2 regions of the Paenibacillus sp. PK4536 genome follow, and region 1 is predicted to be linked to the other one. Evidence: riboswitches for the same ligand, from Rfam matches in the RefSeq annotation. Region 1 holds a riboswitch; the other holds the start of a gene.
What was found. A riboswitch is a leader RNA that binds a small molecule or an ion and turns the genes downstream of it on or off. The one in region 1 is predicted to bind glycine.
Positions count from the first base shown of each region.

Region 2: another riboswitch for glycine. It lies ahead of gcvT (glycine cleavage system aminomethyltransferase GcvT); the one in region 1 lies ahead of sdaAB (L-serine ammonia-lyase, iron-sulfur-dependent subunit beta).

Region 1 is NZ_CP126313.1:4,782,068-4,789,479, reverse strand. It holds gene PO903_RS21190 (PAS domain-containing sensor histidine kinase) at 1-22, shown strand, start outside; gene PO903_RS21185 (SDR family oxidoreductase) at 149-940, shown strand; glycine riboswitch at 1,159-1,269, shown strand; glycine riboswitch at 1,273-1,351, shown strand; gene sdaAB (L-serine ammonia-lyase, iron-sulfur-dependent subunit beta) at 1,428-2,093, shown strand; gene sdaAA (L-serine ammonia-lyase, iron-sulfur-dependent, subunit alpha) at 2,120-3,013, shown strand; gene PO903_RS21170 (DUF3863 domain-containing protein) at 3,338-6,163, shown strand; gene PO903_RS21165 (aminoglycoside adenylyltransferase domain-containing protein) at 6,306-7,100, shown strand; gene PO903_RS21160 (nucleotidyltransferase family protein) at 7,138-7,412, shown strand, end outside.
Region 2 is NZ_CP126313.1:4,962,016-4,969,427, reverse strand. It holds gene gcvPB (aminomethyl-transferring glycine dehydrogenase subunit GcvPB) at 1-715, opposite strand, end outside; gene gcvPA (aminomethyl-transferring glycine dehydrogenase subunit GcvPA) at 712-2,067, opposite strand; gene gcvT (glycine cleavage system aminomethyltransferase GcvT) at 2,112-3,230, opposite strand; glycine riboswitch at 3,511-3,608, opposite strand; gene gcvH (glycine cleavage system protein GcvH) at 3,787-4,179, shown strand; gene PO903_RS21940 (helix-turn-helix domain-containing protein) at 4,487-6,919, shown strand; gene PO903_RS21935 (ABC transporter permease) at 7,179-7,412, shown strand, end outside.

The DNA.
Region 1 (7,412 bases):
TTCTGCACATTCTATCGAATAATACGTTGTCATCTGTTTCATTGTTCTGTCTGCTAGGGTACTTACAATAGGAAAACAGATAACGTTGTGAGTATCAAAAAACAGTTATCTAGTACAAACACATTCTGAAATATGGAGGTTTATCCACATGGCAGAAACAAAATTAGTAGGTAAAGTAGCAGCAGTAACAGGTGGCGGATCAGGAATAGGTAAAGCATCAGCGATACGATTTGCGGCAGAAGGTGCTGTTGTATATATGTTAGATCGTACGCCTGAAAATGCAGAAGAAACCAAAGCCGAAATTGAAAAAGCTGGCGGAAAAGCATATGTGATTGAGTGCGATATTTCCAAACCAGAAATGATTGAAAGTGCTATGAAACAAGTAGTGGCTGAAGCAGGTCAATTGGATATTGTATTTGCGAATGCAGGAATCAATGGTAGCAAAGCCCCTATTGAAACATTAGAAATAGATGATTGGAATCAAACGGTAGAGATTAATTTACGAGGCACATTTGCAACTGTAAAATACGCTATCCCTCATTTGAAAGAAAAGGGCGGTAGTATTATTATTACAAGTTCAATCAATGGTAATCGTGTATTCTCTAATGTAGGATTCTCTGCATATGCTTCAACCAAAGCAGCGCAAGTAGCATTTATGAAAATGGCGGCGCTAGAACTTGCACGCTATAAAATCAGAGTTAATGCGGTCTGTCCGGGAGCGATCGATACCGAAATCGACGACAATACGTATCCAAGTGACGATCTAAAAGAAGTCGAAATTCCAATGGAATTCCCAGAAGGCGATCATCCGCTTAAAGGCGAACCTGGTAAAATCGAAGAAGTGGCTAATCTAGTGCTATTCTTGGCTTCTAGTGAAGCTTCACATGTAACAGGTACAGAGATATTTGTAGATGGCGCAGAATCGTTATTACGAGGATAGTTGTATCTACAAGTATAGATAGATAAATGATACTATGCTAGTCCTATCAAAGTCCTTTTTCGAGCATATCGGGAAAGGACTTTGTTGTCTTTATGCACAAAAGTATCCTTTTTCAAATCAATCAATTGACAGTGTCAGGTGTGCTGAATTAAGCTAAAGGTATCGAACGTATTCACGTGATTTAACTAATAACGAACCATTCAAATAAATAACTGCACATGAAGATAGAGGGAGAGTCTGTGGATGTATGTGATCCACCACCGAAGGAGCAAGTTAATCATTTGGCGATGATTGATTAATCTCTCAGGTACCCGAACCGCTATCGGATGCAACTCTGGAGAGAGCATACCAGCCACCCAAGGAGTACAACCGATACGATTCGGTCCAAACTCTCAGGTAACGAGGACAGAGGAATAAGCCACGCGCGGGCTATTCCCTGTCTTTTTTTGTGCGCGCATATTTTGGTGATAAGGGAGAAGAGGAATTTATGCGTTTTAAAAATGTATTCAATATTATAGGGCCGGCGATGGTAGGACCGTCTAGTTCACATACAGCAGGAGCAGCTCGTCTAGGAAGAGCGGCTCGTCATTTTTTAGGAGTATGCCCTGAGCATGTAAAGATTGTTTTGTATGGTTCGTTTGCAGAAACGTACTGGGGACATGGTACAGATCTAGCACTTGTCGGTGGTCTGCTTGATTATGATACCGATGATGATCGCTTACCAGATGCAGCAGAAGAAGCCGATCGTCAAGGGATAACGATTTCTTTTGATAAAGGCACAGGCAATTATCCGCATCCTAACTTTGTGCGAATTATTGTACAGCATGGAACAGAAACAGCTGAAGTAGCAGGTGCTTCGATCGGTGGCGGAAATATTGAGATTCATGAATTAAATGGATTCGATGTACGAGGCTCTGGTCAGTATCCGATGCTTGCTGTAGAACACACGGATAGTAAAGGTGTACTGGCTGATATTACACGCACACTTAGTGATGCGGAACTCAATATTGGATTTATGGATGTGGATCGCAAAGCTCGTAGTGGTGAAGCGATGACTGTTATCGAATTGGATACTGCGCCTGATCCGCATGTGTTGAATCGTATTTTACAATTGCCTTATGTAACTCGTGCGGCTGTTATAGACTTGAAGTAAATGAAAGACAAAGGAGAGTATAGAATATGCAATTTCGCACGTTAAAAGATATTGTTCGGTTATGTGAAGAACGTTCACTCACGATTGCGGAACTGATGATTGAAGAACAAGTAAAAGAAACAGGGGTTAGTGAACCTGAAGTGATCCAGCAGATGGCAGATTATTATCAAGTGATGAAAGAAGCAGTACATCGCGGAATTACAGAAGATACCGTTTCACGAAGCGGTCTAACGGGCGGAGATGCACGCCGTGTGCATGAGTATATGTTAAGTGGAGAAACTTCTTCAGGCAGTGATGCTACTCGTGCGATGGCGTATGCGCTAGCTGTATCTGAAGTCAATGCTTCGATGGGTCGTATTATTGCTACACCAACCGCAGGCTCATGTGGCATTATTCCTGGCGTATTTGTCAGTTCGCAAGAACGTTTTGGTTGGGATGATGCTCATATGGTTCTAGGACTATTTGCAGCAGGAGCGATCGGTTATGTGATTGCCAACAATTCTTCGATCTCAGGCGCAGAAGGTGGATGTCAGGCAGAAGTCGGTTCAGCAATTGGGATGGCAGCAGGAGCGATGGTCGAGATGCGTAAAGGTACACCCGAGCAAGCTATGCATGCTGTAGGATTGGCTCTCAAAAATACACTGGGATTAATCTGTGATCCGGTCGCTGGACTTGTCGAAATTCCTTGTATTGTTCGTAACGGATTAGGTGCAGTGAATGCGTTAGCAGCGGCAGATATGGGACTTGCTGGAGTGCGTAGCGCTATTCCATCAGATGAAGTGGTCGATGTGATGTTACAAGTCGGACGTTCTATGCCAAGTGAGCATCGTGAGACGGCCCGCGGAGGATTAGCACAGACACCAACCGGACGCAAAATTACTGAAGAATTAAGACGTAGAAGACAAGAAAATAAAAATTAACTTCCTCGCATGAACTATTTGAAGTGAAATGAAGAAAGTCGTTTATAATAAAACGACTTTTTTCGATTTTTCTTCAAACCTTTCCTTAATATTCCGATAAATTGTTGTATAATTCGATATATACGTAAATAAATTAGTAGTATAGTTGCTCAACTTTTACCCTAGATTAAATATATTTACTTACTTAGATGGGTCTAAAGTATGAATTTAATTTCAAATTATAGGTTCATAAGATGTGTTTGGAGGTGAATACAACGTTATAGCTTGTTTGAGATAGAACAGGTTATAACTAATTATATGATATCCAAAGCGGGGTCAACACATATGAAGCAATATATAGCTTGTTTGTTGATTGTATTGCTGTTCTGTACTAATGCCACCGATATATCAGCGATGAGCAAAGAAGCCTTTACAGATATTAGACAATCTTATGCTGTTGATGCTATTACGTCATTGTCGGCACAAGGAGTCATTACAGGCTATCAGGATGGCAGCTTTCAGCCGAGACGCTCTATTTCTAGACAAGAATGGGCAAGTGTATTTGTTAAAAGCTTAAATTGGACATCAGAACCTGGAACGGTACTCCCTTTTACCGATGTATCACCTTGGGCAGTTCCTTATGTTAGTGCTTTATATCAGTATGATATTACCAAAGGAATCAGTGCTACCGAATTTGGTGTAAAGCAACCGATTAGTCGTCAAGATGTCGCTGTCTGGTATGCTCGTTATCTTGGCTTGACTGATCAGCAACAGGTGACGAATGTATCAACGTTTGAAGATCAAGCCGATATTTCAGATTATGCGAAATCTAGTGTGTGGTTAATGGAGCAATTAGGACTGATGCAAGGCAATGAGCAGCATCATTTTGCACCCAAGCAACCTGTACAACGTCAAGCGGCTATTTTGGTAGCCTATCGGGTACTGCAATCAGGAGATAACTTACAGGAGCGTGCACAGCAGTTGTTAGCAAGCCGCTCTACAGAGGCAACTCCACCTGTACTGACTCCCGAGCGTCCACCTGTAATAATAGAAAAAGATCATTCTGAACCAACGTCTGGATCAAATTCTGTAGATAGTACGCCTGAACTGACAGGTAGCCGGGCAAATCCTAAAGACAAAGACCATGATCGCAACAACCCTAGTCCTGATCCAGAAGTGCCTGTGCCGCCCGTCGCACCTCCTGTGTTGCCTCCAGTGGAACCTTCATTTGTATTTGATCGGGTGAATATAGAAGCGCCTGTACTGTGGAATGATCCTGCAACATATAGTGCATATCGACTGTCGTTTTATTTCTGGTATCAGGGTCAGAAGATTGCTTTACCTGAACGGGTCTCATCCGATCTGACATACCAATTTGAAGATCCATTAAATATATTTGATACACAGGGCAAAATTATTCATCCTGAACATATTCCAGCCACAGGCGGATTAATTCCTGTTCAACTTCATATTGTCTCACCACAAGCGAAGCTTGATCTTAAGATCGAGACCCTGATAATGGTGACAATCAAAGCACCACCAGTGACTCCACCTGTTGAAGAACCGGAATACAAGCCAGATTATGTGATTCGTTCTGTCTATCTGGACACATATACGTTAGATCAATCGGTATCGATTAAGCCAGATTCATGGCGTATCGAGTATGTGCTCCAAGATGTATATGGTCAACCGATTGCTTCTGAACATTTGCCAGCCGATCTTCATATTCGATTTGAAAATAATACGGGTATTATTGATGAGCAAGGACGGATTATCAATGTGCATAATATCCCACCGGTAGGTAGCACAATTCCTGTCCAAATCAGTGTGACATCACCTTCGACTAGCGTATATCTCCATAAAGAATTTGAGTTGAACGTAGTGGCTGGTGAGCGTAGAAAACAATATTTTGCAGTATCCGTGATGTTAGAAGGTGGATCAGGTTCATCAACTACCCTAGCTGAAATGCAGCAGATGCGGAGTATGCTTGCTCAGATTGATCCGAATGTACATCTGACATGGGCAATTGATAACAATTTTGTTTTTCAAGAAAGCAATCGTCCTCAATTGCATCAAGTCTTACAGTATGTTGATCTGTATGGAGATGAAGTCGGTATTTTGTCTGGTTATCCGAACAATCACTATACGTTAGCACAGTGGGGCAATGAGATGAATGAGTGGTTGTATATGTATCGCTATAATGCTATGAATACATTGCATGAATCAGGTACAGTCGGACAACCATCGGTATTTGAAAGTATTCCAGCGGCATATCGTCCAACTTCATTATCTAGCTTTGCTGTCAATCCCGAGCAAGTGACATGGCTCAAAGATCATTTTGAGATTACATCCTATATGGGCTGGGCAGCGACGCAATATAATGTAAATCAATTATTTGGAGAAGGTTCGCCATTGATGCCTTACTGGTCGAATGAGCATAATCCATTGGTGCCTGCACAGGGAAGTTTAGATAATAGTGGAGCCGTCTTTATGAATCCAGTAACAATCGATCCTATCGGTTCACGTTATGTAGAAAAGTCTTCCCGGTGGACGATTCATCCGGGTGATCCGTATGTCAAAGACTCTAATGCTGAACCGCAATTGTATACTGCGCAGCAATATGTCGATAATCCTTATCAAATGATGAACACCGTTAACTATCTATCTATTGTGATTGATACAAACTGGGTGTTACGTCATGATAATTTGCTAAATGGATGGAAAGACTTTGTTGATCATTTTCCAGCAGGACGTAATGTGCATATTGTAGGGATCAATGAACTTGGGCAAACGTATCGAACGAAGTCGGGTTCTACCAATGATCAAGCTCAATTTACATTGATGTTCAGAGGTTCCGGTTATACGACGGCATTAGATGGTAATAACTCGCCAGCCGATACTCGTTATCTATGGACAGAGAATCAATATCAGCGTCTAATTTTGCGCAAGCACGATGGAGATCAAGCATGGTCAGTGATTGATTTTACTGATTATACAAAAACGCCTGTTCCGCAGACCCCATATGCTTTTGACAGTCATACTGAAGTTAGTTATGTGACTGGACGTAATTATAAGATTGCGCCTAACGCACCGTTAACATCAGCTGAAGTTCAGCGGATTCAAGAACGATTGCAACAGATTCATTTCACCGAAGATGTAGATTATCAGTAAAATAGTATATCAAAAAGCATTCCTAGATCATTAGGGATGCTTTTTTTGATAGATCCTTGTCTATGGTTGACGATACCATCTAAAAGGAAGAAGATAGAAGGATATTTTGGTGAAATAGGGTATTGAAAAGGAGCCGATCATATTGAATATTCAGCCTCATATCTCAGATCATGCCTATAAACTTAAAGGTATTACAGAATTATTTCAAACAGTATTAGAAGATAATCTAGTCGGTATTTATCTACATGGTTCTTTGGCGATGGGTGGGTTCAATCCTGAACAGAGTGATATTGATTTGTTAATTGTGGTACAAGATGCAATCAGTCAGCAATTGAAATTAGATATCGCTCAAAAACTTCTAATAGTAGAAGAAGATTTAATATACGGCAACGGGCTCGAGTTGAGTATATTATTGCAAAAAGATATAAACCCTTTTGTATACCCGACTCCATTTGAATTCCATTATTCAGCCTATCACCGCGAAAATTATCGTACAGATACACATTATATTTGCGGAGGGGATACAGATACCGATATAGCAGCCCATATTTTTGTTACATATCATCGAGGTCTAACCTTATATGGTAAACAGATCTCCGAAGTATTTGCGCCAATCGATCCTCATTTGTATATTCAATCGATTTTGTTAGATATAGAACATGTATCTACAGATATAATAGATTCACCTGTATATTACACACTTAACCTGTGTCGGATCTTGCTGTTTCTTCAAGAACATACCGTCTCATCGAAAAAAGAAGGAGGGGAATGGGGAATCTCTGCATTGCCTTCTACCTACTCTGAGTTTATTCGTAATTGCCTTGATATGTACAGTGGCAGTATAGATGATCCAAGATTGGAACCTGTACAGTTACAAGCATTTGCCGAATATATGGTAAATGAAATCCAACAACAGCTCAGTGATTCAACCGTATAAATAGGAGCACAATTCAGGGTATAGAGGAGCTACAGACATGTCTACATATGATAGTGACAAAGAGCAAAGCAGGCAGCAGACGATTGTTCAATGGATTGAAGATGATCGTTGGATGATGGATATTTTGCGCAGTGTACGACATCTGAATCTGCCGGATAGCTGGGTATGTGCAGGATTTGTCCGTTCGAAGATCTGGGATAGGTTACATCAGATTGAACCTCGCACAGTACTTGCTGATATTGATGTAGTCTATTACGATCCCAACCAGCTGGATGAAAATAATGAAAAAGAGTGGGAACGTCAATTATCCTG
Region 2 (7,412 bases), 180 kb from region 1:
GACCCAGTGTATTCGGGTTTGTTAACATGAGAGCAGCCGTATCTGATCCAACTGCCGCACGAAGGGCATCCAGATCGACTAGACCTTCTGGAGTTGAAGGAATCGTGATCGTTTGGAATCCAGCTACTGTTGCACTTGCAGGATTCGTACCGTGAGAAGAATCGGGTACGATAACTTTGGTACGGTGTTCACCACGTTTTTCATGATACGCACGAATCATCATTAGACCTGTCCATTCTCCATGAGCACCGGCAGCAGGTTGAAGAGTGACGGCATCCATGCCTGTTAGAGCAGCAAGGTCATTTTGCAAAGTATGCATCAGTTCCAGTGCCCCTTGAATACTTTGTTGTGGTTGATAAGGATGAATCTTCGCAAACCCTGCATAACGAGCTACATCTTCATTGACTTTAGGATTGTATTTCATCGTACAAGAACCCAGCGGATAGAAGCCATTATCTACGCCAAAGTTACGACGGGACAATTCTGTATAATGACGAATTACATCAACTTCATATACTTCAGGTAAAGCAGGTTCTTCTTTACGAAGCATTTCTTGCGGAATCAATTGAGAGACTTCGACACGAGGAACATCGCAATCCGGTAAAGAATAACCGATTCGACCCGGTTGACTCAATTCAAAAATCAAAGCTTTTTCAGTAACAACAGCGCCTTGTACAGAAGTAACGGTCTCATGGACTACAGTTTCGTTTGTCATAGGATTGCCTCCAGTTCAGTTGCCAATAGATCTATCTCTGCTTTGGTACGTTTCTCTGTGACTGCGAACAAGATATGACCGGACAATTCAGGATAAGATAGGCTTAGATCATAACCACCAATCATGCCTTTAGCTAACAGTTGAGTATTAACATCAGCGACTGAAGTGCCTTCTGGTAAAGCCAGTACAAATTCATTGAAAAAAGGAGATCGGAACGCTAATTTGACATTAGGGATAGAAGATAAAGTTTGAGCAGCATAATGAGCTTTTTGCACATTCAGATCAGCTACATCCACCATACCTTGTCTACCCATGACAGATAGATATACCGATGCACACAGCGCAAGCAATGCCTGATTGGAACAAATATTTGATGTCGCTTTGTCACGACGGATATGTTGCTCACGAGTCTGCAACGTCAATACAAAACCACGTTTACCATCAATATCTTTGGTCTGACCTACGATTCGTCCAGGCATACGACGCATAAGCGGTTGAGCCACAGCGAAGAATCCACAAGTTGGCCCACCAAGCGACATCGAAATGCCAAGCGGCTGTGCATCACCAACAACGATATCAGCTCCAAGTTTACCAGGAGATTCGAGTAGTCCCAGTGAAATAGGATTCGTACTCACTACCAATAAAGCACCTTTGGCATGAGCAAGATCGGCAACTGCTTGAATCGCTTCAATACCACCGAAAAAGTTAGGGGATTGGACAAGCACAACAGCGGTCTGCTCATCAATCGCTTCAGTGAGCACCCCAATATCTGTGACTCCATCGCCATAAGGCACTTCAACTACATCCAGATTAAGACCACGAGCATAACTGCGAACGACTCCGCGTGATTCAGGATGGATCGTAGAAAGAGCAATAATCTTTTTGCGTCCTGTAGCTGATGCTGCAAGAGAAGCTGCTTCGGCAAGTGCTGTTGCGCCATCATACATACTTGCATTGGCTACAGCCATTCCTGTCAGTTCACAGATATAGGACTGAAATTCAAAGATCGCTTGTAATTCACCTTGACTGATCTCTGGTTGATATGGAGTATACGCTGTATAAAATTCAGAACGAGAAATTACATGATTAATCACAGATGGCAAATGGTGATCATACAATCCTGCACCCAGAAAGCTAGTGTACCGATCTGTATCTGCATTTTGCCCTGCAAGACTAGACATATGACGAGTCAGTGTATATTCATCCAGCATTTCAGACATAGGCATGGTGCCTTGATAACGAAGAGATGCCGGAATATCTGTAAATAAATCCTCTATCGAAGAAGCACCAACAACCTCTAACATCTCTGCTTCATTCTGTGGGGTCATTGGAATATAACGATGCGATTTCATAAAGGTAGACTCCTTTGGGGCAACATATCAGTCGCCTTGTAATTTTATTTAGTGACAGAAGATGCTCGTTTGTAGAAAGGTGCTTTCACCACTTCAGCTTTGAGCATTTTACCGCGAATCTCAAGTTCTATCGGTGTTCCTAGAGCAGCACTGTCAGCTTCAATTAAAGCAAGTCCAAGATTACGCTTAAGTGTAGGAGATTGAGTTCCTGTCGTCACTTCGCCGATTTGTCGACCGTTCTGGTAGACAGGATAGTGCGGGCGAGGAATACCACGGTCGATCATTTCTACACCCACTAATTTACGAGACAATCCTTTTTCTTTTTGCGCGACTAGAGCTTCTTTGCCTGTGAAATGTTCTTTGTCCAACTTTACAAAATAGCCAAGTCCCGCTTCGAGTGGAGAAATATCTGCCGACAGCTCTTGACCATACAGAGGAAGACGAGCTTCAAAGCGAAGCGTATCCCGTGCACCCAGTCCACAAGGAATCAAGCCAAGCGGTTCACCTGCTTGCAATAGCTTTTCCCAGATGAGAGGAGCATCTGTTGCAGATACATATAGTTCATAACCATCTTCACCGGTGTAACCTGTACGAGAGATGAGCGCATGAACACCAAAAATCTCAGCTTTTTCGATAAAAGAAAATCCTGCCAGTTCAGCATAACGATCGCTTTGTGTAGCCGCTTGTAAAATAGCAACCGCTTGAGGACCTTGTAAAGCAATCAAAGCGGTTTGTTCTGAAATGTTCTCAAGAGTGACATTGGCAGGCAAAGACTGCTTCATCCAATCGATATCCTTATCAATATTCGAGGCATTGATCACGAGCATATAATGTTCTTCGCCCAGACGATATACCAATAGATCATCGACTACACCACCTGTTGGATAGCACATTAATGTATATTGGGCTTGTCCATCTTGCAAGCGAGAAGCATCGTTAGTTAATAATTGTTGCAAATAGGCAAGGGAACCTTCACCTGAAATGATCACTTCACCCATATGAGAAACATCAAATAATCCAGCTTGTTCACGAACCGCTTCATGTTCTTTTTGAATTCCTGTAAATTGAACAGGCAATTCCCAACCGCCAAAATCGATACAGCGTGGGGAACCGGATTGAGCATAAAGAGGAAAAATCGGCGTACGCTTCAGTTCTGTTGTCATGATCGTCACCTCATCGAATTAGTTTGTAGCGAAAAATCGCATATATCATTTTTTGTGAAAAAAGAATAAAATCATCCGAAAAAGCTCAACAAAAAAGACAGAGAGAAAAGGAAATAAGCAGGTACTATACCTGAAATATTTCTTTTTCTCCCTGTCCTTGATACCTGAGAGTTACCTTGTGCTCAATAGCTTATAAGCAACAAGTTTCCCCTTGGGTGATTGGTTGTTATCATTCGGATATTCGTCGGTGACCGAATGATGCCAATTCTCTCCAGAGCTGCGTCCGGTACAGGTCCCTTTTACCTGAGAGATTCACCATTACTGGCTTACTCCTTCGGCGCTGTCATGGTTCTGAACAGTCTCTCCCTGTACTTTCATTCGCTACATATGATGTTATGTATTTCCGAACATTAAGTATTGAAACAGTGATGAATGTATGTATATTATATTAATACTTGATTCAAAAAGCAATGTCAAGAGTATTGACAGTATAATCTGCCTTGCTATACGCTTGTGTGCATGAAGACATTACAACCATGAACCGGAGGAATGAACAATGAGTGAGATTAAAGATCAATTGCTGTATAGTGCAGAACATGAATGGGTAGAGCGTATTAGTGATGATACGGTTCGTATCGGTATTACTGATTTTGCTCAACATCAGCTAGGAGATATCGTATTTGTTGAATTGCCACAAGCAGGTGCAGAAGTTGCTTCTGAAGCTGTAATCGGCACGATTGAATCGGTCAAAACAGTATCTGATCTTTTTAGCCCGGTGACAGGTACGATCACTAATTTTAATCCTGAATTGGAAACAGAACCTGAACTGGTGAACTCTGATCCTTACGGACGTGGCTGGATGGTTGAAGTTAAAGTCAGTGGTGACCTAGATAGTGCATTATCAAACCTTTTGAGTGCAGAAGCTTATGCTGAACACGCCCAAGACTAACTCATAATACTGTCAATCTATACAAAAGAAGGATATAAAATCTATTTATATGTATTGTAACAAGAACAAGACTGAAAACCTAGATGGGGATCAGTCTTTTTTTGTTATGTATATTTTTGATACAGGTAATTAAAGTGCACAATAACGACATTCTTTTTTATTTTAGGTTGGAGGAATCTTCATAATACGATAGAATGATTAAATAAAGCAAAAATAGAATTTTTTTACATAGATCTAATAATGAATGTACACTGCGACATGTACAACATACCTATTTTATTGATGATTACCTCTGGAGGGGAGATTGTTGTCTAAATATCTATATCGTTTATTTCTGATTATGGTGATATTGGGATCGTTACCTGTACTGGTAATCGGGATATTTTCTTATACGTTGGCGGCAGGTGATGTCGAGCAGAAAGTGCAAGACGGTAATGCACAATTATTAAATGAAACTCAATTACGTGTAGATCAAGTACTCAAAACATTGCAGTTGTCTGCTGTACAATATGTCAATTCGCCGTTTGTTACGGAAACGATGAAGCAACCTTTGCAATCGGGAGACTTTGAAAAAATACGTAATTTGACGACCGGATTTAATAATTTGCAAACGATTACATCGCTAGATCAGATACGTTTAATTAACTTTGAGCATAACTGGGTAGTCTCAGGAACATCATTCAGTCAAGTATCTGATGCAGAAGATCAAAGTGTGCTTCGATCATACCGACACAATCGAAATAGCATGTTCTGGGTAACCGATACTTCAATAGCGAATAACGGATATACGTCAAATATAGATATGATCTCAGAAGAGGAATTGGACTCAGGATCGCCTAAAAAGGAAACAAAAGTAACCAGTATGGTGTTCAAAATTCCACTATTACCTTCGACCGGTGAACCACGCGGATTGTTAGTCTTGGATATTGCCAATGATGAAATTGATAATTGGGTCACCAGCAGTACACGTCTGGGACAAATATATGTGTTTGATCAATACCAACAAGAATTTCTAGATAACGGTCAGAGTACACAATATCCTGGATTACAAAATGAAGTGTTTGCTCATGTTCATCAAGGGGAACGTCAAGGATTTTTTAATTGGAAAAGTGAAGGTGAAGAAGTGGGAGTGACTTATTCTTCATCGACACTGAACGGATGGGTATATGTGTCTGTCGTATCTATAGGACAGATTACGTCCCAGACAAGAAAAATAGCAGTATTAACGATTAGTGTCTGTGTAGCGATGTTATTGTTAACTGCACTGTTGGCTTTTCTCAGCAGTCGTCGTATGTATTCTCCTGTGTCTAAATTAATGCAGTTATTAGGTGCCAGTGACTCTGTAGATTATACCGGACGGCTCAAGGCAGAAGAGCCATCCACAGATACAGGGTATAGACGATTATGGTTAGGTCACCGAAAAGGATTAGCCGGAGATCAACATAAGTCAGTGAAAAGACGAGATGAATTTGCTTATATTGGAGAACAAGTGGAGCGGATGCGCTTAACAGGGCGTGAGTTGGAAGAGCAGATTCGGGAACAGGTTCCGCAATTGCGAGAATTATCAGTGATTAAGTTGATCAGCGGGCAGATTCCTGCTAATGAATTTGAACGTCGCCGTCTAATCTATGGATTTCCTGAATCGGTTCGTTCTATGGCGGTATTGGTATTACAGATCGATACGGTACAAGGAACACGCTATGAAGAAACCGATCGAGAACTGTTACTGTTTGCTATTAATAATATGGTGTCTGAATTGATTTCGGTGGAGCATCGCTTTAGTCCGGTATTGATCGAACAATCTCAAGTTAGTATTCTGGTCGAACCGGCAGATAATGAAGATGCTACTTCGTGGTATCACAGTCAAGCAGAGCGAGTACGTACTCAGATTCAAGACTATTTATCGTTGTCAGTCAGTATCGGGATCAGCCGTCCATTTGAACATTATCAAGGAGCACCTGATGCCTATGGAGAAGGACTAGAAGCACTCAAGCAACGAATGAGTCTGGGCAACAAATTGATTATTCATTTTGAAGATATTGATCATAGTACGCCTATGGAAGTAGCAGTCTATACTCAGCTCAAACAGTTAGAAGATCGTATTATCCAATCGCTGCAAAATGGAGATTATGAGCAGACTCCACTGTATTTCGATGAATATATTCGTCATGTGATGGACAAAGAAATACATTTCCGCGATTATCCAGTATTACTAACCCAATTGGCTGCTCGTGTATATGAGATGGTACAGCAAAAAGGCGGAACTGTTAATAGAGTCTTAGGTAAAAAAGCATCGCTGCATCGCTTGCTTGAACTACAGACGGTAGAAGAAATCAGACACTGGTTCACTCATGCACTATTTGAGCCGTTACAGCAATTTTTACAAAGCCAATCGGAGTCACAGTATATCAATATTGCCGATCAGATGATCCAGATTATCCAACAGCGATATGAACAAGATTTGTCCTTAGAAATGTGTGCAGAACAGCTTAACTTTCATCCAGTGTATTTAAGTCGTGTTTTCAAAAAAGAAACAGGTATTAAGTTTAGTGATTATGTAGCTGAATATCGAATGAATCAAGCGAAGAAATGGTTAGAAACAACCGATTGGCGAATTGCAGATATCGCAGAAAAATTAAGCTACAGTAACACGACAGCCTTTATCCGTATTTTTCGTAAAATAGTAGGAACGACTCCTGGTAAATATCGTGAAGAACATCGCAGTCGGAAGTTGATTTGAGTAAATACGAGTTGAATCCAGCATATATAGAGGTTGAAAAAAGGTTATTGTGTTCCCAAAAAAAGAAGCTAAAACCCTGATACAGTAAGGATTAGCTTCTTTTTTTACATATAAAGCTAAAATTGGATGATAGCCTGTTATTCTTCTGGAAGCGACAATGAGTCTATACAAATGTTAACGCTTTCAAGGAGGGTGAAGGATGGAAGCCAAATCGGTCAAATCATCTACACGGATACGTACAAAGGAACGTCAGGCGAACATGTCATGGAAAGAATTTTACAAAAATCGTTGGTTGTACATTATGTTATTGCCGGGAATTATTTATTTTGTCGTCTTTAAATATGTACCGATGTATGGAATTGTGATGGCGTTTCAAGATTATGTTCCTTACCGAGGAATCTGGGAAAGCAATTGGGTAGGATTCAAGCATTTTGAACGCTTTTTCAGTGAACCGCAATTTTGGATGTTATTTCGCAATACGCTGATCTTAGCA